DNA from 4 places in the Pseudomonas sp. NPDC089554 genome. Region 4 is predicted to be linked to each of the others. Evidence: predicted binding sites of a transcription regulator. Region 4 holds the regulator's gene; each other region holds the start of a gene.

Region 1 (4,715 bases), on a different contig from region 4:
TTCTATGTCCGAGATCATCATCAGGAACTCTTCTTCCGGACGCTTGCCCTCGTCGACCAGCTTGCGCAGGTAATCCAGGGCCTGACGACCATCGTTGAGGGCAATCACTTCAACCCCGACGGTCTGCAGGCAGCGGCTGACCTGCTTGCGCGCCACAGACGAGTCGTCGACGGTCAACACCCGCAGCATCGTAGCTTTGTCCTGCACCTCGGCATCGACCACGCCAGCCGAGACCTGCTCGGACGACGGTGCCACCTCGGCAAGCACCTTTTCCACATCGACGATCTCGACCATGCGGTTGTCCACCCGGGTGACCGCCGTCAGGTAGTGATCGCGCCCGGTGCCCTTGGGTGGCGGGTGGATCTCCTCCCAGTTCATGTTGACGATGCGTTCCACCGAATGCACCAGGAAGCCCTGGGTCTTGGTGTTGTACTCGGTAATGATCACGAAACTGTTACGGGTTTCCTCGCGCAACTGCGGCAAACCGGTGGCCATCGACAGGTCGAGGATCGGAATGGTCGCCCCGCGAATATTGGCCACGCCGCGCACGACCGGATGAGACTTGGGCAGCAAGGTCAGCTCCGGGCACTGCAACACCTCGCGGACCTTGAACACGTTGATGCCATAGAGCTGCGCGCCATTGAGGCGGAACAGCAACAGTTCCAGGCGATTCTGCCCCACCAGCTGCGTGCGCTGGTTGACCGAATCCATGACTCCAGCCATGCCAGTCTCCTTCTATTTTTCAGCCCATTTGCCAACGAGTCGGCACGGGCTTTGCTTTTTTGAGCGGTATGCACACGAAAACGACATTATTCCGACGGCTGACGCGCCTGCTGGCCACCCCCCTGGCCATGCTGTGCCTGCTGGCACCCGGCGCTCGCACGCTGGCAGATGCGGCTACCTTGCCTGAACAGCTTATCGGTGTCACCCAAGGGTTTCTTGAATTCACCGTGGAGGACTACTTGGCCACCACCCAGACCGAAGGCCGCTACGAGATCCAGGTGAACAACCTCGACCCTCGTCTGCGCATGCCGCTGTGCAGCCAGGCGCTGGACGCCTCGCTGGAAAGCCCGGCGCAGCCGATTGGCCGGGTCACGGTGCGGGTACGCTGCGACAGCGCCGCGCCCTGGACGGTGTTCGTGCCCGCCCAGGTCAAACTGTTCCGTGACGTGGTGGTGATGACCCGCCCGCTCAAGCGCGACAGCGTGATCGACGAAAATGCCGTGGCCATGCGTGAACGTGACGTCAGTACCCTCGGCGCCGGTTTCCTGACCCAGCTCGAGCAAGCCGTGGGCATGAAGCTGCTGCGCCCCACCACCCTCGACCAGGTGCTGACCCTGCAACACCTGGAACAGGCCGAAGTAATCCGCAAGGGCGACCATGTGGTCATTACCGCCCGCAGCGGGACCCTGAACGTGCGCATGCCTGGCGAGGCCCTGAGCAAGGGCGGCCTGACCGAGCAGATCCGGGTGCGCAACCTGAACTCCAAGCGCGTGGTCAAGGCCAGGGTCATCGGGCCAGGGCAAGTAGAGGTCGCGATGTAATCCGAGGGGCTAGCGGTATGTAGGTGCTTTTCCTAAACTGTGTCGAAACGGGTCGGACGAGCTTGCCGATAGGCGGCAATGCATTTGTGCCTAAAGTTTATTTCGGATTGGCCGAAAACAAGGCAAGCGTCCTAATTCCCAGAGGTTTCGATCATGGTTATCGACTTCAGTCGTTTGAATAACTCTCCGTCCGTCACAGGCGGCGTTCGCGGCAACAGCGCATCGGCTACCCCCGAGAAAGCCGGTGAAGCCCCGAAGGCCAGCGCCAGCGGAGAGGCAGTACACCTCAGTCAAGAGGCACAGCAGTTGCAGCAGATCCGCGAAAAGCTGCGCGAGCAGCCTGAAGTCAACAGCGCCCGTGTGGCTCAGTTGAAACAGGCGATCGCCGATGGCAGCTATCAGGTCGATGCCGGCCGGGTCGCCAGCAAACTGCTTGATTTCGAAGCTCAGCGCTAACCCTCGGGCGCGCTGACTTCCAGGACGCTAAACGCCAAGAGCCAGCCATGCACGACATCACCCTGCTGCAACTGATCGAAGACGACATCGCACCAACCGAGGAACTGCTCGAGTTGCTGCAAAACGAAGCCGTCGCCCTGCACGGGCGCGACATGCCGCTGCTGGAGAACATCCTGGCACGCAAGCAGTCGCTGATCGTGCTACTCGAACAGCAGGGACTGCGCCGCAACCACCTGCTCACCAGCCTCGGCCTCCCTGCGGATCGCGCAGGGGTACAAGCCGTGGCCGCCCAATCGCCCAACGGCGATGTCATGCTGCAGCAACTGGATGTGCTGACCCAGCTCATGGATGCCTGCCAGAAGGCTAACCAGATCAACGGACGGATCATCCAGGTGCAGCAACACACCACGGCCAACCAAATCCGGATACTCATGGGCGGCGACTCACCGTCGCTGTACGATAGCCGTGGGGCCACCGCGCCCATGGACAAACCCCGAGCAATCAGCCAGGTGTGATTTTTCCTATTCAAGGCACGGAACATACTGGCAAAATGCCATTACTTGCGTGTGTCGTTTTTGCCTGGAGATTGAAAACCCGTGTTCAATGAATCCGATGCTCCTCAGCCACCAAAGGTGTTGACCACGCCTTTGGAGATTGCGGCCAACCTGCGCCAGTTGCTGGACAGCCAAGATCCGCTGATCATCACCTTCCATGAGCGCAGCCAGCGGTTCCAGAGCTATGTGGTACATGCCGACAAGGACAAGGACATCCTTGCGCTGGACGAGATGATTCCCCGTGATGGCGAAAAATTCATCGAGAACGGCGAGCCCTTCCGCGTTGAAGGCTTCCATGATGGCGTACGCATCGCCTGGGAATGCAACACTGCACTGACCATTACCGAGATCGACGGCCATCGCTGCTACCGCGGGCCACTGCCTTCGGAAATGACCTACCACCAGCGCCGCAGTGCCTTCCGCGCCGCATTGAAGCTGTCGCAGTTGGTCGAAGTGATCTTCGACGGCACCCACCTGAAAGGCAGCGGCGCATTGCGCGGCAAGCTGCTGGATATTTCCGCCACCGGCTGCAAGTTGCGCTTCGAGGGCAATATCGAGGAACGCCTGCAACTGGGCCAGGTGTACGAGCGCTTCAAGGCCGGCAACCCGCTTGGCCTGGCCGATGTCATGGTAGAGCTGCGTCACCTGCACTTCGAAGAGCGCATCAACACCACCTTCGCCGGGGTGCGCTTCCACAACCTCACCGGCCAGAGCCAGCGCAAGATCGAGAGTTTTGTGTACCAGCTGCAACGTGAAGCGCGGCGGTTCGACAAGGACGACTATTGATCGTCTTGCTGCCATGAAAAACGCCACCGTTCGGTGGCGTTTTCGTTTGTGCGGGATGCAGTGGCAGCTCCTTCAAACCGACTTGTCGACCTCGGCCTGGGGTTTGATCTCTTCCTTGGCCTGCGCGCCCTGCTCGTCCTCCGCCTCGGTGTCTTCGGCCGCCACCGGCGCCTGCATCACATCCTGCACGGTCTGCTCGTCGACCCGTGGGTCCAGCGCCGCCGACAACGGCGAGCCCGCCGCAGGCATCGCCACGTGGTGCAATGGCGCATCCTGCACCTGGTGCAATCCGGTGACAGCCTTGGGTCGAATACGCCACACCAGCACCAGGGCGAAGAACGTGAAGAACGCATACAGCATCTGCGCGCCCAGCACTTTCATCAGCACACCGGCCACCAGCGGGCCGATACTGGCGCCCACGCCATAGGTCACCAGCAGCATTGCCGTCAGCGACACCCGCCGCTCGCTTTCCACGTGGTCGTTGGAGAACGCCACGGCCAGCGGATACAGGCAGAACTGCAACAGCGACACCACGAAGCCCACCGCGAACAGCACCTCCAGCGGCACGCTCGGCAACAGCGCCAGCGGCAACGACACCAGTGCCAAGCCGCCAGCCGCCCCACGAATCAGCACCGCGCGGTCATAGCGGTCGGACAACCAGCCCAACGGCCACTGCACCAGTAGCCCGGCGAAGATACAACAGCCCATGAACAAACCGACCTGCTCGGTACTCAGCCCCTGCCGGGCCGCATACAACGGCGCCAGGCCGTAGAAGGAGCCGACGATCAACCCCGCTCCCAGCACCGTACTCAGCGACTGCGGCACGCGCTTGATGAAGAACTTCGGCTCCATGGGTGCCGGGCGCAATGGCGCCGGGTGGATACGCCGAGTCATCGCCACCGGCACCAGGCACAAGGCGAAGCACATGGCCACCAGCATCAGTAATTCCGGGCCGAGTTGCGGATGCACCACCAGGATCAATTGGCCAAGCACCAGCCCCAGGTACGAAGCGATCATGTAGCCGCTGAACACCGCGCCGCGCTGCTTGGCATCGGCCTGCTCGTTGAGCCAGCTCTCGATGACCATGTACTGGCACATCATGCCGAGGCCGACGATCATCCGCAGCCCGACCCAGGCAGGCAGGTAGCTGGTCATGCCATGGCCCAGCACCGCTGCACCGACGATGCCTGCGCAGGTGGCGTAGGCACGAATATGCCCGACCCGGGCGATCAGCCTGTGGCCGACCTTGCCGCCCACTGCCAGGCCGAAATAGTTGGCGGCCATCAGTGCACCCACCCACAGGCTGTCGACATGGTCGGCGGCCAGGCGCAAGGCAAGGTAGGTACTCAGCAGGCCGGAGCCGATCAACATCATC
Region 2 (4,715 bases), on a different contig from region 4:
GGCATCGGCCTGGTTGTAGGCACCGCCATCTTCCTCGAAGGTCGCGATGTTGGCATCGAACAGCGAATCGTCCGACTTGCGGCCAACGACGGTGACATTGCCCTTGTACAGTTTCAGGCGGACCACACCGTTCACACTGGCCTGCGAGGCGTCGATCATCTGCTGCAGCATCAGACGCTCCGGGCTCCACCAGTAGCCGGTGTAGATCAGGCTGGCGTACTTGGGCATCAGCTCATCCTTGAGGTGAGCGACTTCACGGTCGAGGGTGATCGACTCGATGGCACGGTGGGCGCGCAGCATGATGGTGCCGCCAGGGGTCTCGTAGCAGCCGCGCGACTTCATGCCGACATAGCGGTTCTCGACGATGTCCAGGCGGCCGATGCCGTTGGCACCACCGATGCGGTTCAGGTCGGCCAGCACAGTGGCTGGGCTCTTCTCGACGCCGTCGATGGCGACGATGTCACCGTTGCGGTAGGTCAGCTCGATGTAGGTAGCCTGGTCCGGGGCGTTCTCCGGGGAGACGCTCCAACGCCACATGTCTTCTTCGTGCTCGGTCCAGGTATCTTCCAGCACACCGCCTTCGTAGGAAATGTGCAGCAGGTTGGCGTCCATCGAGTACGGCGACTTCTTCTTGCCGTGGCGCTCGATCGGGATACCGTGCTTCTCGGCATAGTCCATCAGCTTTTCGCGGGACAGCAGGTCCCACTCACGCCAGGGTGCGATGACCTTGACGCCCGGCTTGAGTGCGTAGGCGCCCAGCTCGAAACGAACCTGGTCGTTACCTTTGCCGGTAGCGCCGTGGGAAATGGCGTCGGCGCCGGTTTCGTTGGCGATCTCGATCAGGCGCTTGGCGATCAGCGGACGGGCGATGGAAGTACCCAGCAGGTACTCGCCCTCGTAGACGGTGTTGGCGCGGAACATCGGGAAGACGAAATCACGCACGAATTCTTCGCGCAGGTCATCGATGTAGATTTCCTTGACGCCCATTGCCTGCGCCTTGGCGCGGGCCGGCTCGACCTCTTCGCCCTGGCCCAGGTCAGCGGTGAAGGTCACCACTTCGCAGTTGTAGGTGTCTTGCAGCCACTTGAGAATCACCGAAGTATCAAGGCCGCCGGAATACGCCAATACGACCTTTTTTACGTCCGCCATGCCATCACTCCACGGGGTTGTACGGAAAGGGTCTGATTCTACCGGCCTCGCGGAAGAAATTACAGTGGGGCGACAGCTTGTGATGACAAAGCGACAGGAAATGTCGTGAGCGCGACCGTAGGTCGCACTCAGGCTTTTTTCGCGCCTGCTGGCGCGGCCGGCGCTGGGGCGGCGGGGGCAGGAGCCGTGGTGGCCGGGGCCGCTGCGGCAGGCTGGACGGGCGCTTGCGCAGGTTTTTCCACGGGCTTTTCAACCGGTGTCACGCGGTCGAGCTGGATGTTCACCCGACGGTTGCGCGCCCGGTTGGCCGCACTGTTGTTCTTGGCCAGGGGGTAGCGTTCGCCATGGAAGCGCACGGTGATCTGCTCGTCCGGCACGCCATGGGCCTTGAAGTAATCAGCGACCGCCAGTGCACGGCGGCGCGAGGCATCACGGTTGGTGAGGCGGTTGCCGCTGTTGTCGGCGTGGCCGTCGAGCTCGATGTGGTTCACCGACGGGTCGGCCTTCAGGTAGTCGAGGATCACATCCAGCTGCGCCCGCTGCGCACTGCTCAGGTCGAAGCCCGTGCCAGGGAAGCTGACCTGGGTCTGGCGAATCTGGTCATAGTTCATCGGCAGCAGCTTGCTGGCACATACCTGGTAGTCGGTGTAGGCCTTGGCGAAGCTGATCGGCAGCACACGCACTTCCATCAACCTGCCACCTTCACCGGTATGGTTGCGCACCACGGTACTGCGACCATCGAGCAGGCCATTGATCAAGCGGCTGGCCTGGCCCTGGGAAGAACTGAACAACACCCCATTACGGTTCATCCGCACCGCGCCGAGGTTGATGTCGCTACGCCCCGGCTGCCAAGGCGCAGCGGCCGCCAGCAGGATCGCCGAGCCGGCGCCCAGCGCGTTGCTGTCCGAACGCAGCTGGAATACCGGCTGCTCACCTGCGCGGCGCACGAACTGGCCACTGCCGAAACCGTCGATCGGCTGGATCAAACGGCATTCGAACTGGTCGCCTTCGACCTTCCAGGCGATGTTCTCCATGCGGGTCTGGAAAGTCAGTGCCCCGGCCGGCAGGCTGGCAAACAGGGTGAGCAGGGCTAGGTAACGCTGGCGCACGGGCGGCTCCACAGATTGTGACGGCTTACATCAAGGCTATCGGACGCTTGCAGGAAAACTTGATAGCCGTGCTCGGCACGGGCTTTTCCGGTAGCATTGCGGCTTGAGTTCGACCCGCCTGGAAACCCCAATGTCCGACCGCCTGACCCTCCTGCGCCCCGACGACTGGCACATCCATCTGCGCGATGGTGCCGTCCTGCAACACACCGTCGGCGACGTGGCGCGTACCTTCGCCCGCGCCATCATCATGCCCAACCTGGTGCCACCGGTGCGCAATGCCGCCGAGGCCAGCGCCTATCGTGAGCGCATCCTCGCCGCACGCCCCGCCGGCAGCCGCTTCGAGCCGTTGATGGTGCTGTACCTCACCGACCGCACCAGCCCTGAGGACATCCGCGCGGCCAAGGCCAGCGGCGTGGTGTACGCCGCCAAGCTGTACCCGGCCGGCGCCACCACCAACTCCGACTCGGGCGTGACCAGCATCGACAACATCTTCCCGGCGATCGAGGCCCTGGCCGAGACCGGCCTGCCGCTGCTGGTGCACGGTGAAGTGACCCGCGCGGAAATCGACGTGTTCGACCGCGAGAAGCGTTTCATCGACGAGCACATGCGCCGCCTGGTCGAGCGCTTCCCCACCCTGAAGGTGGTGTTCGAGCACATCACCACCAGCGATGCCGCGCAGTTCGTCAGCGAGGCCCCGGCCAACGTCGGCGCCACCATCACTGCCCAGCACCTGCTGTACAACCGCAATCACATGCTGGTGGGCGGTATTCGCCCGCACTACTACTGCCTGCCGATCCTCAAGCGCAACACCCACCAGGTGGCGCTGCTGGATGCCGCCACCAGTGGCAGCCCGAAGTTCTTCCTCGGCACCGACTCGGCGCCCCACGCCAAGCACGCCAAGGAAGCCGCCTGCGGTTGCGCCGGTTGCTACACCGCCTATGCCGCGATCGAGCTGTATGCCGAGGCGTTCGAGCAGCGCAATGCGCTAGACAAGCTGGAAGGCTTCGCCAGCCTCCACGGCCCGGCGTTCTATGGCCTGCCGGCCAACACCGACACCATCACCCTGGTGCGCGAAGAGTGGACCGCCCCCGAAAGCCTGCCCTTCGGCGACAACACCGTGATCCCGCTGCGCGCCGGTGAAAAACTGCGCTGGCGCCTGCTGGAGGACAACGCGTGAGCGAAGACCTCTACGACGACGAACAAGATGGCCCGGTAGGCAGCAGTTCGCGCCACCCCATGGCCGAACGCTTCCGTGGCTACCTGCCGGTAGTGGTGGACGTGGAGACCGGTGGCTTCAACAGCGCTACCGACGCCCTGCTGGAAATCGCCGCCGTCACCATCGGCATGGACGAAAAGGGCTTCCTGTTCCCGGAGCACACCTACTTCTACCGCGTCGAGCCATTCGAAGGCGCCAACATCGAAGCGGCAGCCCTGGAGTTCACCGGCATCAAGCTGGACCACCCGCTGCGCATGGCGGTGAGCGAGGAAACCGCGCTTACCGACATCTTCCGCGGCGTACGCAAGGCCCTCAAGGCCAACGGCTGCAAGCGGGCGATCTTGGTCGGGCACAACAGCAGCTTCGACCTGGGCTTCCTCAACGCTGCGGTGGCGCGTACCGACCTCAAGCGCAATCCCTTCCACCCCTTCTCGAGCTTCGACACCGCCACCCTGGCCGGGCTCGCCTATGGCCAGACCGTGCTGGCACGTGCCTGCCAGAGCGCCGACATCGACTTCGACGGCCGTGAGGCGCATTCGGCGCGCTACGATACCGAGAAGACCGCCGAGCTGTTCTGCGGCATCGTCAACCGCTGGAAGGAAATGGGCGGCTGGCGCGACTTCGAAGATTGAGCGGTCACGTCGCACGCATAAAAAAACCGGCCACGAAGGCCGGTTTTTTTATGCGCTTGGCAATTACAGCTTGCCAGCGTTCTCGCTCAGGTAGGCAGCAACGCCTTCTGGCGAAGCGTTCATGCCCTTGTCGCCTTTCTTCCAGTTGGCCGGGCAGACTTCGCCATGCTCTTCGTGGAATTGCAGGGCGTCGACCAGACGCAGCAGTTCGTCCATGTTACGGCCCAGCGGCAGGTCGTTGATGATCTGCGAGCGAACCACACCGTTGGTGTCGATCAGGAAAGCGCCACGGAAGGCCACGCCGCCTTCGGACTCAACATCGTAGGCCTTGCAGATTTCGTGGGTCATGTCGGCAGCCAGGGTGTACTTGACCGGGCCGATGCCGCCGTTGTTGACCGGGGTGTTACGCCAGGCGTTGTGGGTGAAGTGCGAGTCGATCGACACGCCGATCACTTCCACGTTGCGTGCCTGGAAGTCAGGAATGCGATTGTCCAGGGCGATCAGCTCGGACGGGCAGACGAAGGTGAAGTCCAGTGGGTAGAAGAACACCAGGCCGTACTTGCCCTTGATGGCCGAAGCCAGGTTGAAGCTGTCGACGATTTCGCCATT
Region 3 (4,715 bases), on a different contig from region 4:
TCACGCCCAAGGGCCGCCTGCTCTACGACCGCCTGCTCGACACCACCCGCGCCGCCCTCGGTGGCGTGCCCGCCGAGGCCAATGCCGAGCGCTACCAAACACTCTTGGCGCAGACTTTCGCCGAATTCCCGGATGCCCTGGCGCAGATGCGCGAACAGGGGCTGGCCTACTTCCGTTACTTCGCGACCGACAAAGGTCTGGCCGAACGCGGCCAGGAGGATCGGCCAACGACCTTGCAGGCGTTGATCGACGCGGGGCATGTGCATTACGAGGCGTTGGTGTACGAAGACTTCCTGCCGGTGAGTGCAGCGGGCATCTTCCAGTCGAACCTGGGCGACGAGGCCCAAGCCGACTATGGCAGCAACGCCAACCGCGAGGCCTTCGAGGCGGCGCTGGGGTTGCAGGTGCAGGATGAGTTGGCGCTGTATGCGCAAAGCGAGCAGCGCTCGCTACAGGCCTGCGCCCAGGCCTTGGGGCTGGAATACCTGTAGGAGCGGGCTTGCCCGCGAACCAGGGCGCAGCCCTGGCCATACACCGCGGTGTCTGGTTCGCGGCGGTTCGGCGTCCCGACAAGCCCGCTCCTACAGACAGCCTCAGCGCCCTACGCGGAACCGGTCCACTTCCTCACGCAACTGCGCCGCCAAGCCTTCCAACTCGCGCGCAGTGCTGGCCACTTCGTTGGCCACGTCGCGCTGCTCGCTGTTCGCTTGAGCAATGCTCTGCAGGTTGCGGCTAAGCACCGTCGAGGTGCTGCTCTGCTCCTGGGTCGCGGTGCTGATCACGGCGAACTGCTCGCCCGCCAGGCGGCTCTGCTCGTCGATGCGCGCCAGCGCCTCGGCCACCTTGTCATTACGCTCCAGGCCTTCCTGCATCAGGTGGTTGCCCTGTTCCAGGGTGCTGATGGCATGGCCGGTCTGCTGCTGGATGCTGGCGATCATGCCGGAGATTTCATCGGTAGCCTGACGCGTACGAGCCGCCAACCCACGCACCTCATCGGCCACCACGGCAAAGCCGCGGCCCTGCTCACCTGCGCGCGCCGCCTCGATGGCGGCGTTGAGCGCCAGCAGGTTGGTCTGCTCGGCAATCGCTGTGATGACCCCGACGATGCCGCCGATTTCCTGCGAACGCGCGCCCAGGGTGTCCATCACCTGGGCAGTGCCGCCCAGCGCCTCGGCGATCTGCTTGAGCGAGGACGAGGCCTGGTCCATGGCGCTGCGGCCAATGCGCGTCTGCTGGGCGTTGTCGCGCGCCATGCGCTCGGTGCCGGCCATGTTGTCGGCGATGTTCATCGAGGTGGCGCTGAATTCTTCCACGGCACCGGCCATGCTGGTGATCTCGCCGGACTGCTGGTCCATGCCCTCGCAGGCACCGGACGACAAGCCGGACAACGAACGGGCACGGCTGCTGACCTGTTCGGAGGCACTGCGGATGTGCTCGACCATGGTCGCCAGCGCATCGGCCATCTTGTTGAAGCTGCGGGCCAGCTGGCCGATCTCGTCGTTGCTGGTGACCGACAGGCGCGCGCTGAGGTCGCCCGCGCCAAGGGCTTCGGCCTGGCGCACCAGGTCGTCCAGGGGGCGCAGTTTGCGGCGCAGCAGCCACAGGGTGGCGGCGACCGCCAGCAGCATTGCCAGCAGGCTGCCGATGGCCAGGCGCAAGCCAACGCTCCAGGTCACATCGCGAATCTCGGCCTCGGGCATGCTGGCCACTACTGTCCATGGGCCTTCGGCAAACGGCTCGGAGACGCTGAAGATCTGCCGCTCGCCGCTCTGCCAGAAATGCCCTACCGGTTGCCCGGCCAATTCCTTGGCCGCCGCAACTTCATCGGCCACGCCCGCTGGCGGCACCAACCACTTGCCCTGCTCGTCGAGCAGGGCCAGCGAGCCGGTCTGGCCGATGCGGAAGCGCTTGAGGTTGGCGAACTGGGCGTTCTGCGCATCGGTGTAGTCGAAGCCGACGAACAGCACGGCCATGATCTGCCCTGCACCATCGCGCACTGGCACGTAGCGGGTCATGTAGTTGCGCTCGAACAGCAGCGCCCGGCCCACGTAGGTCTGCCCGGCCATCAACGGCTTGTAGGCCGGGTGCTGGCGGTCGAGCTTGGTGCCGATGGCGCGGCTGCCGTCCTGCTTGGTCAGCGAGGTGCTGATGCGGATGAAGTCATCGCCGCTGCGCACGAACAAGGTCGCAACGCCCGCGGTCAGGCGCTTGAAGTCGTCGACCTGCTGGAAGTTGTTGTTCAGCAGGCTGTCACCCAGGTACAGCGCTGGCGCAGGTTGCCCGGCCACATCGACGTTCTCGCCGTTGTGCACCGACAGGCCCGAAGCGAAGCGCTGCTCGAACAACCCGCTCAGACGCTGGGTGTTGTCCTTGAGCGAACCGTGGAAGGTGTCCAACTGGTCGGCCAACAGGCGCGCTTCGCTGCCCAAGTGCTGCTGGCGCGTGGCGATGTTGGCGTCGTCCAGCGAGCGCAGGGCGAACAGGGTACTGCCGGAAATCACCGCCGCCAGCACGATGGCGAGGGCGATGCCGAGCTGTGAGGCGATCCGGGCACGGGGTTGAGGCATGGCAAGGCTCCTTGGCGAAGGGCCGGGATCTTCCTGATCGCAAAGGCCGCACGCTGGGTATAAACGCTCTCTTGTGGGGCGTTGTGGTGACAGGAGATCGGCGTCGTTCGTGAATACTTGAGTGTCGATGGGGGAAATACGCAAACGTTTTCCTGTCAGCAGAAGGCCCTATTGCGGGGCAAGCCCTCTCCCACAGGTTCGGCAGCGGCCTGACAAACGGCTTCGTACCTGTTGGAGGGCCGGCACAGGCGCCTACCCCGCTGCCAGGACTTCCACATCCGGCAGGTTCATCGTCGCCGCTTCTTCTTGCAGAAACCCGCTCAGGCGCCGCAAGCGCTCCCCGCCCGGTCGGGTACGCGGCCACACCAGGTAGTAGTCCAGCCCACTGGCCACCGCCGTCGGCCACGGCAGGCTCAGGCGCCCCTGCGCCACGTCCTCGGCAACCATCAGCAAGTCACCCATCGACACGCCATAGCCACGGGCGGCCGCGATCATGCCCAGCTCCAGGGTGTCGAACACCTGACCGCCCTTGAGCGACACCTGCTCGGCCAAGCCCATGCGCGCCAGCCAACTACCCCAGTCACGCTTGTCGGGGGTGGGGTGCAGCAGCTCGACACTGGCCAGCCGCCGAACGTCCCAAGGGCCTTCGGCCAGCAAGTCCGGGGCGCCGACCGGAATCAGCAACTCAGCGAACAGGCGGCGCACCTCCCAGTCGGCGGGGAAGTTGCCATCGCTGAGCAGCACCGCGCAGTCGAACGGCTCCTGGTTGAAGTCGACATGGTCGACATCCATCCAGGCGCTGGTCAGTTGCACCTCGTTGCCCGGCTGCAAGTGGCGAAAGCGGCTCAGACGCGCCAGCAACCAGCGCATGGTCAGGGTCGAGGGGGCCTTCATGCGCAGGATGTCATCTTCGCCGCGCAAGGTATGGCAGGCCCGCTCCAGCGCCGCGAAGCCGTCACGCACGCCGGGCAGCAGCAAGCGCGCCGCCTCGGTAGGTTGCAGGTTGCGGCCATTGCGCACGAACAGGCGGCAGGCGAAGTGCTCCTCAAGCGTACGGATATGCCGGCTGACGGCGCTCTGGGTGATCGACAGCTCTTCACCGGCGCGGGTGAATGAGCTCAGCCGGGCAGCGGCTTCGAATGCGCGCAAGGCATACAGCGGGGGAAGCTTGCGAGACATGAGATACCTGTCATACGTGGGGGAGCACGATATAGGCCCGATCATACAAGCATGAGTTTAACTCATGTAAACGATCGCTTTTATCCTTTTGTGCAAAGTTGACCGAAGCTTCAGAATCGCCCTTCCTAGCATTCCACCAGGAGAGGAGCTCCCCCATGCATGTCGCGCCCGCCACCGAACTCAAGGCTTTGCTGCGCCTGGCCGGGCCGCTGATCGCCTCGCAGTTGGCGCACATGCTGATGGTGCTCACCGACACCCTGATGATGGCCCGCATCAGCCCCCAGGCCCTGGCCGGTGGCGGCCTGGGCGCAGCGAGCTATTCGTTCGTGTCGATCTTCTGCCTGGGGGTGATCGCCGCAGTCGGTACCCTGGTGGCGATCCGCAAGGGCGCGGGCGATATCGCCGGCGCCACGCGCCTGGCCCAGGCCGGGGTATGGCTGGCCTGGGGCCTGGCACTGGTGGCGATGCTGGTGCTGTGGAACCTGGGCCCGGTGCTGTTGCTGTTCGGCCAGCAACCGGCCAACGTCGAGGCAGCCATGCAGTTCCTCACCCTTCTGCCCCTGGCCCTGCCCGGCTACCTCACGTTCATGGCCCTGCGCGGCTTCACCAGCGCACTGGGACATTCGACGCCGGTGATGGTCATCAGCCTGGTCGGCACGGTGCTCAACTACCTGTTCAACCATGCGCTGATCGAGGGTATGTTCGGCCTGCCGCACCTGGGGCTGGTGGGCATCGGCCTGGTCACTGCGCTGGTATCGTTGGGCATGGCCATCGCCCTGGCGCTGTACATCCGCTGGCACTCGGCCTACGAGGCCTACCCGCTGCGCAAGGGCCTGTCGCGCCCTTCCCTGCCGGCGCTGCGCGAGTTGTGGCGGCTGGGCCTGCCGATCGGTGGCACCTACATGGTCGAGGTGGGCTTGTTCGGCTTTGCCGTGTTGCTCATGGGCGTGCTAGGCAGCACGCAACTTG
Region 4 (4,715 bases):
TACCGCCGCGCTGGTGGCGTCGGTGCGCGTCGGATTGTGTCGCGCCATCGTGCAAAGCATTGTCGGCACTGAGTCGGAGCTGCCTGTGATCACCTTGGAGCCAAGGTTGGAACAGATCTTGCTCAATAGTTTGCAACGGGCCGGGCAGGGCCAGGAAGACGGTGTTCTCCTGGAGCCGAGCATGGCCGAGAAGCTGCAGCGTTCACTGATCGAAGCGGCGCAGCGCCAGGAGATGCAAGGTCAACCTGCCATCCTTCTGGTGGCTGGCCCGATCCGCGCCATGCTGTCGCGCTTCGGCCGTCTTGCCGTACCGAACCTGCATGTCCTTGCGTATCAGGAAATACCGGACAACAAGCAAGTCACCATCGTTGCCACCGTGGGCCCTAATGGCTGAGGTAGTGGGTTATGCAAGTTAAGCGTTTTTTCGCCGCCGACATGCGTCAGGCCATGAAACTGGTCCGCGATGAGCTGGGCGCTGATGCCGCTATCATTGGCAACCGGCGTATCGCCGGTGGCGTCGAACTGACCGCCGCGCTGGACTACAAGCTGTCCGCGCTGGCCCCGCGCGTGCCCAATGCCGAACTCGAGGACGAGCTGCGCAAGACGCAGTCGCGTATCGCCACCGCCCAGGCGGAGCTCGGCAGCCGCAAAGAGACTGAGGAAGGTAACCGCCAGCTGTTTGCCGGCCTTTCGCTGACCGCCTCGGAACCGCTGATCGAACCTCATGTGGAACTGCCGCCAGCAGCCGTCAAGGCGCCGACGCCCGCGCCGGTCGACCCGCGTCTGTTCGACGCCATGCGCTCGGAACTCTCTGGCCTGCGCGAGCTGCTCGAAGTGCAGCTCGGCTCGCTGGCCTGGAGCCAGCTGCAAGGCAACCAGCCGCAACAGGCCAACCTGTGGCGCCGCCTGCAACGTATTGGCTTGTCCGGGCCCATCGCCCGTGAGCTGCTCGACATGACCGGTGGCATCGAAGAGCCGCGTCAAGCCTGGCGTATGCTCCTGGCGCACCTGGCGCGCATGATCCACGTACCCGAGGTGGAGCCGATCGAGGAGGGCGGGGTGATCGCCATGGTCGGCCCGGCCGGCATGGGCAAGACCACCACCCTGGCCAAGCTGGCGGCGCGCTACGTGCTCAAGTACGGCGCGCAGAATATTGCCCTGGTCAGCATGGACAGCTTCCGCATCGGCGCCCAGGAGCAGCTCAAGACCCTGGGGCGGATCCTCAACGTTCCGGTGACCTACGTCGACCCGGGCGAGTCCCTGGGCCAAGCCCTGGAGCCGTTGCTGCGCAAGCGCGTGGTGCTGATCGATACCGCTGGCCTGCAAGCCAGCGACCCGGCCCTGCGCATGCAGCTGGAGAGCCTCGCCAGCCGTGGCATCGCCGCCAAGAACTACCTGGTACTGGCCACCACCAGCCAGAAGCAGGTGCTCACCGCCGCCTACCACAGCTACAAACGCTGCGGGCTGGCCGGTTGCATCCTGACCAAACTCGACGAAACGGGCAGCCTCGGCGAAGTGCTGAGCCTGGCCATCAGTCATCAACTGCCGGTTGCCTACCTGACCGATGGACCACGCATCCCTGACGACCTGCAGCTGCCGCGCAAGCACCAGCTGGTAAGCCGGGCAGTGAGCGTGCAGTTGCAGGAAGACCCCAGCGAAGAAGCCATGGCCGACATGTTCGCTGACCTCTATCACAACCCCGGCAAGCGTGCGGGTTGAACATGAGTGCTGCAAGGAACCGAGCGAGACCCTTCAAGTGGACCGGATCCACGCGAAACAAGGTAAAGAACAGAAATGGGTAGCATGCATCCCGTACAGGTGATCGCCGTGACCGGTGGCAAAGGTGGCGTCGGCAAGACCAACGTTTCAGTGAACCTGTCCCTGGCACTGGCCGAACTCGGCCGCCGGGTCATGTTGCTGGATGCCGACCTGGGCCTGGCCAACGTCGACGTGCTGCTGGGCCTGACGCCCAAGCGAACCCTGGCCGATGTCATCGAGGGCCGTTGCGAGCTGCGCGATGTCCTCCTGCAAGGCCCGGGCGGGGTGCGTATCGTGCCGGCGGCATCGGGTACCCAGAGCATGGTGCACCTGGCGCCAGCCCAGCATGCCGGGCTGATCCAGGCGTTCAGCGAGATCGGCGACAACCTCGACGTGCTGGTGATCGACACCGCTGCGGGTATTGGTGACTCGGTGGTCAGTTTTGTCCGCGCCGCGCAGGAAGTGCTGCTGGTGGTGTGCGACGAGCCCACCTCGATCACCGATGCCTATGCCCTGATCAAGCTGCTCAACCGCGACTACGGCATGAATCGTTTCCGTGTGCTGGCCAACATGGCGCAGAGCCCCCAGGAGGGGCGCAACCTGTTCGCCAAGCTGACCAAGGTCACCGACCGCTTCCTCGACGTCGCCCTGCAATACGTGGGCGCGGTGCCCTACGACGAGTGCGTGCGCAAGGCGGTGCAGAAGCAGCGTGCGGTGTACGAAGCCTTCCCGCGTTCCAAGTGCGCCTTGGCGTTCAAGGCCATCGCGCAGAAGGTCGACAGCTGGCCGCTGCCAGCCAACCCGCGCGGCCACCTGGAATTCTTCGTCGAGCGCCTGGTGCAGCCCACCAGCGCAGGGCCGGTACTATGAGTGCGAGCGGTTTCAAGATGTACAGCAAGGCATCCAAGGATGCCCAGTACGAGCTGATCGAGCGCTATGCGCCGCTGGTCAAGCGTATCGCCTACCACCTGCTGGCGCGCCTGCCGGCCAACGTGCAGGTCGAGGACCTGATCCAGGCCGGCATGATCGGCCTGCTGGAAGTGGCCAACAAATACGACGCCAGCAAGGGCGCAAGTTTCGAGACCTATGCCGGTATTCGCATCCGCGGTGCGATGCTCGACGAGGTGCGCAAGGGTGACTGGGCGCCGCGTTCGGTGCATCGAAACACGCGCATGGTCAGTGACGCGATGCGCAGTGTTGAGGCCAGAACCGGTCGTGACGCTAAAGATCACGAGGTTGCTGCCGAACTCCAATTGAGTCTCGATGATTACTACGGGATTTTGAACGATACCTTGGGCAGCCGCCTGTTCAGTTTCGACGACCTGTTGCAGGACGGCGAACACGAGGGGCTGCACGAGGACGGTGCCAGCGGCCAGCTGGAACCTTCGCGTGATCTGGAAGACGAGCGCTTCCAGTCGGCCCTGGCAGAGGCGATCGCCAACCTGCCGGAGCGCGAGCGCCTGGTACTGGCGCTGTACTACGACGAGGAACTGAACCTCAAGGAAATCGGTGAGGTGCTGGGGGTTAGTGAATCGCGGGTCAGCCAGTTGCACAGCCAGTGCGCGGCACGCCTGCGCAGCCGCCTTGGGGAATGGCGGGCGCGTTGAGTGAAGGTTTCTTTGCGGTCGTTGCAGGTTGTACCGAATTGATTGAGCGCGCGCTCGGCGCCGAGCGCGTTAAAGACTGCTTGGAGGTCTAATTGAACAAAGATATGAAAATCCTCATCGTTGACGACTTTTCGACGATGCGGCGGATCATCAAGAACCTGTTGCGTGACCTGGGCTTCACCAACGTCAAAGAGGCCGATGATGGCAACACGGCGCTGCCGATGCTCAACAGCGAGCCCTTCGACTTCCTCGTGACCGACTGGAACATGCCTGGCATGACCGGCATCGACCTGCTGCGTGCGGTGCGTGCCGACGAGCGCCTCAAGCACCTGCCGGTGCTGATGGTGACCGCCGAGGCCAAGCGTGAGCAGATCATCGAAGCCGCCCAGGCCGGCGTCAACGGTTACGTGGTCAAGCCGTTCACTGCGCTGGCGTTGAAAGAAAAGATCGAGAAGATCTTCGAACGCGTCAACGGCTGAGTCACGTCAGGGGGCGCTATGGAATCCAAGAACGATTCTCTGGGGGAGTTCGAGTCGACCCTCAAGAAGCACGCCGAAGAACTGGTACAAAGCCTTGAGCGCGGCCAGTTCGGCGATGCGGTGCAGTTGATTCACCAGCTCAACCAGACCCGCGACCGTGGCCTGTACCAGGAAGTCGGCAAGCTCACCCGTGAGCTGCACAGTGCCATCGTCAACTTCCAGATCGACCCGCACATGCCGCAGGCCGAGGAGGTGTCGCAGATCACCGACGCTACCGAACGCTTGTCGTATGTGGTGCGGCTGACCGAGAACGCGGCCAACCGCACCATGGACCTGGTCGAGCAGAGCACCCCGGTGCTCAACGACCTGGCGAGCGAGGCCCAGGCCCTGTCGGCCGACTGGCAGCGTTTCATGCGCCGGGAAGTGGCGGCGCCAGAGTTCCGCGAGCTGGCCAAGCGCGTTGACGGTTTCCTGGCGCGTAGCGCCGAGGGCAACCGCGATGTCGCCAGCCATCTCAACGATATCTTGCTGGCTCAGGACTATCAGGACCTGACCGGCCAGGTCATCAAGCGCGTCACTGCGCTGGTGACCGAAGTCGAAAAAAATCTGCTCAAGCTCGTGCTGATGGCCAGCCAGGTCGACCGCTTTGCCGGTATCGAACATGACCACCAGCAGCTGCGTGCTGAAAAAGATCAAGAAAAACATCCGACTCGGGGTGAAGGTCCGCAGATTCATGCCGATAAGCGTGAAGACGTCGTGTCCAGTCAGGACGATGTCGACGATCTGCTGTCCAGCCTGGGTTTTTAGGGAGCACGTTTAATGAGCTTCGGCGCCGATGAAGAAATCCTCCAGGATTTCCTGGTAGAAGCCG

The links. Region 4 encodes FliA, which starts transcription of late flagellar genes. Its sites were predicted from a motif close to CTAAAGTTTNNNNNNNNNNNGCCGNTAA; they were not measured.
Region 1: flgM (flagellar biosynthesis anti-sigma factor FlgM) is a predicted target of FliA. The motif match lies at 1,635-1,662, and genes of this name have one in related genera.
Region 2: ACQKPE_RS02265 (flagellar protein MotY) is a predicted target of FliA. The motif match lies at 2,295-2,322, and genes of this name have one in related genera.
Region 3: ACQKPE_RS21585 (methyl-accepting chemotaxis protein) is a predicted target of FliA. The motif match lies at 2,662-2,689, and genes of this name have one in related genera.

Annotation. Positions count from the first base shown of each region.
Region 1 is NZ_JBNNVR010000050.1:12,106-16,820, forward strand. It holds gene ACQKPE_RS15725 (chemotaxis protein CheV) at 1-723, opposite strand, end outside; gene flgA (flagellar basal body P-ring formation chaperone FlgA) at 792-1,544, shown strand; gene flgM (flagellar biosynthesis anti-sigma factor FlgM) at 1,698-2,000, shown strand; gene ACQKPE_RS15740 (flagella synthesis protein FlgN) at 2,048-2,515, shown strand; gene ACQKPE_RS15745 (flagellar brake protein) at 2,597-3,340, shown strand; gene ACQKPE_RS15750 (MFS transporter) at 3,413-4,715, opposite strand, start outside.
Region 2 is NZ_JBNNVR010000003.1:137,108-141,822, reverse strand. It holds gene ACQKPE_RS02270 (argininosuccinate synthase) at 1-1,149, opposite strand, end outside; gene ACQKPE_RS02265 (flagellar protein MotY) at 1,278-2,258, opposite strand; gene pyrC (dihydroorotase) at 2,389-3,435, shown strand; gene rnt (ribonuclease T) at 3,432-4,106, shown strand; gene ACQKPE_RS02250 (peroxiredoxin) at 4,170-4,715, opposite strand, start outside.
Region 3 is NZ_JBNNVR010000092.1:12,947-17,661, reverse strand. It holds gene hglS (2-oxoadipate dioxygenase/decarboxylase HglS) at 1-491, shown strand, start outside; gene ACQKPE_RS21585 (methyl-accepting chemotaxis protein) at 594-2,567, opposite strand; gene ACQKPE_RS21580 (LysR substrate-binding domain-containing protein) at 2,820-3,746, opposite strand; gene ACQKPE_RS21575 (NorM family multidrug efflux MATE transporter) at 3,902-4,715, shown strand, end outside.
Region 4 is NZ_JBNNVR010000023.1:55,929-60,643, forward strand. It holds gene flhA (flagellar biosynthesis protein FlhA) at 1-394, shown strand, start outside; gene flhF (flagellar biosynthesis protein FlhF) at 406-1,719, shown strand; gene fleN (flagellar synthesis regulator FleN) at 1,795-2,628, shown strand; gene fliA (RNA polymerase sigma factor FliA) at 2,625-3,365, shown strand; gene ACQKPE_RS09990 (chemotaxis response regulator CheY) at 3,470-3,844, shown strand; gene ACQKPE_RS09995 (protein phosphatase CheZ) at 3,863-4,651, shown strand; gene ACQKPE_RS10000 (chemotaxis protein CheA) at 4,664-4,715, shown strand, end outside.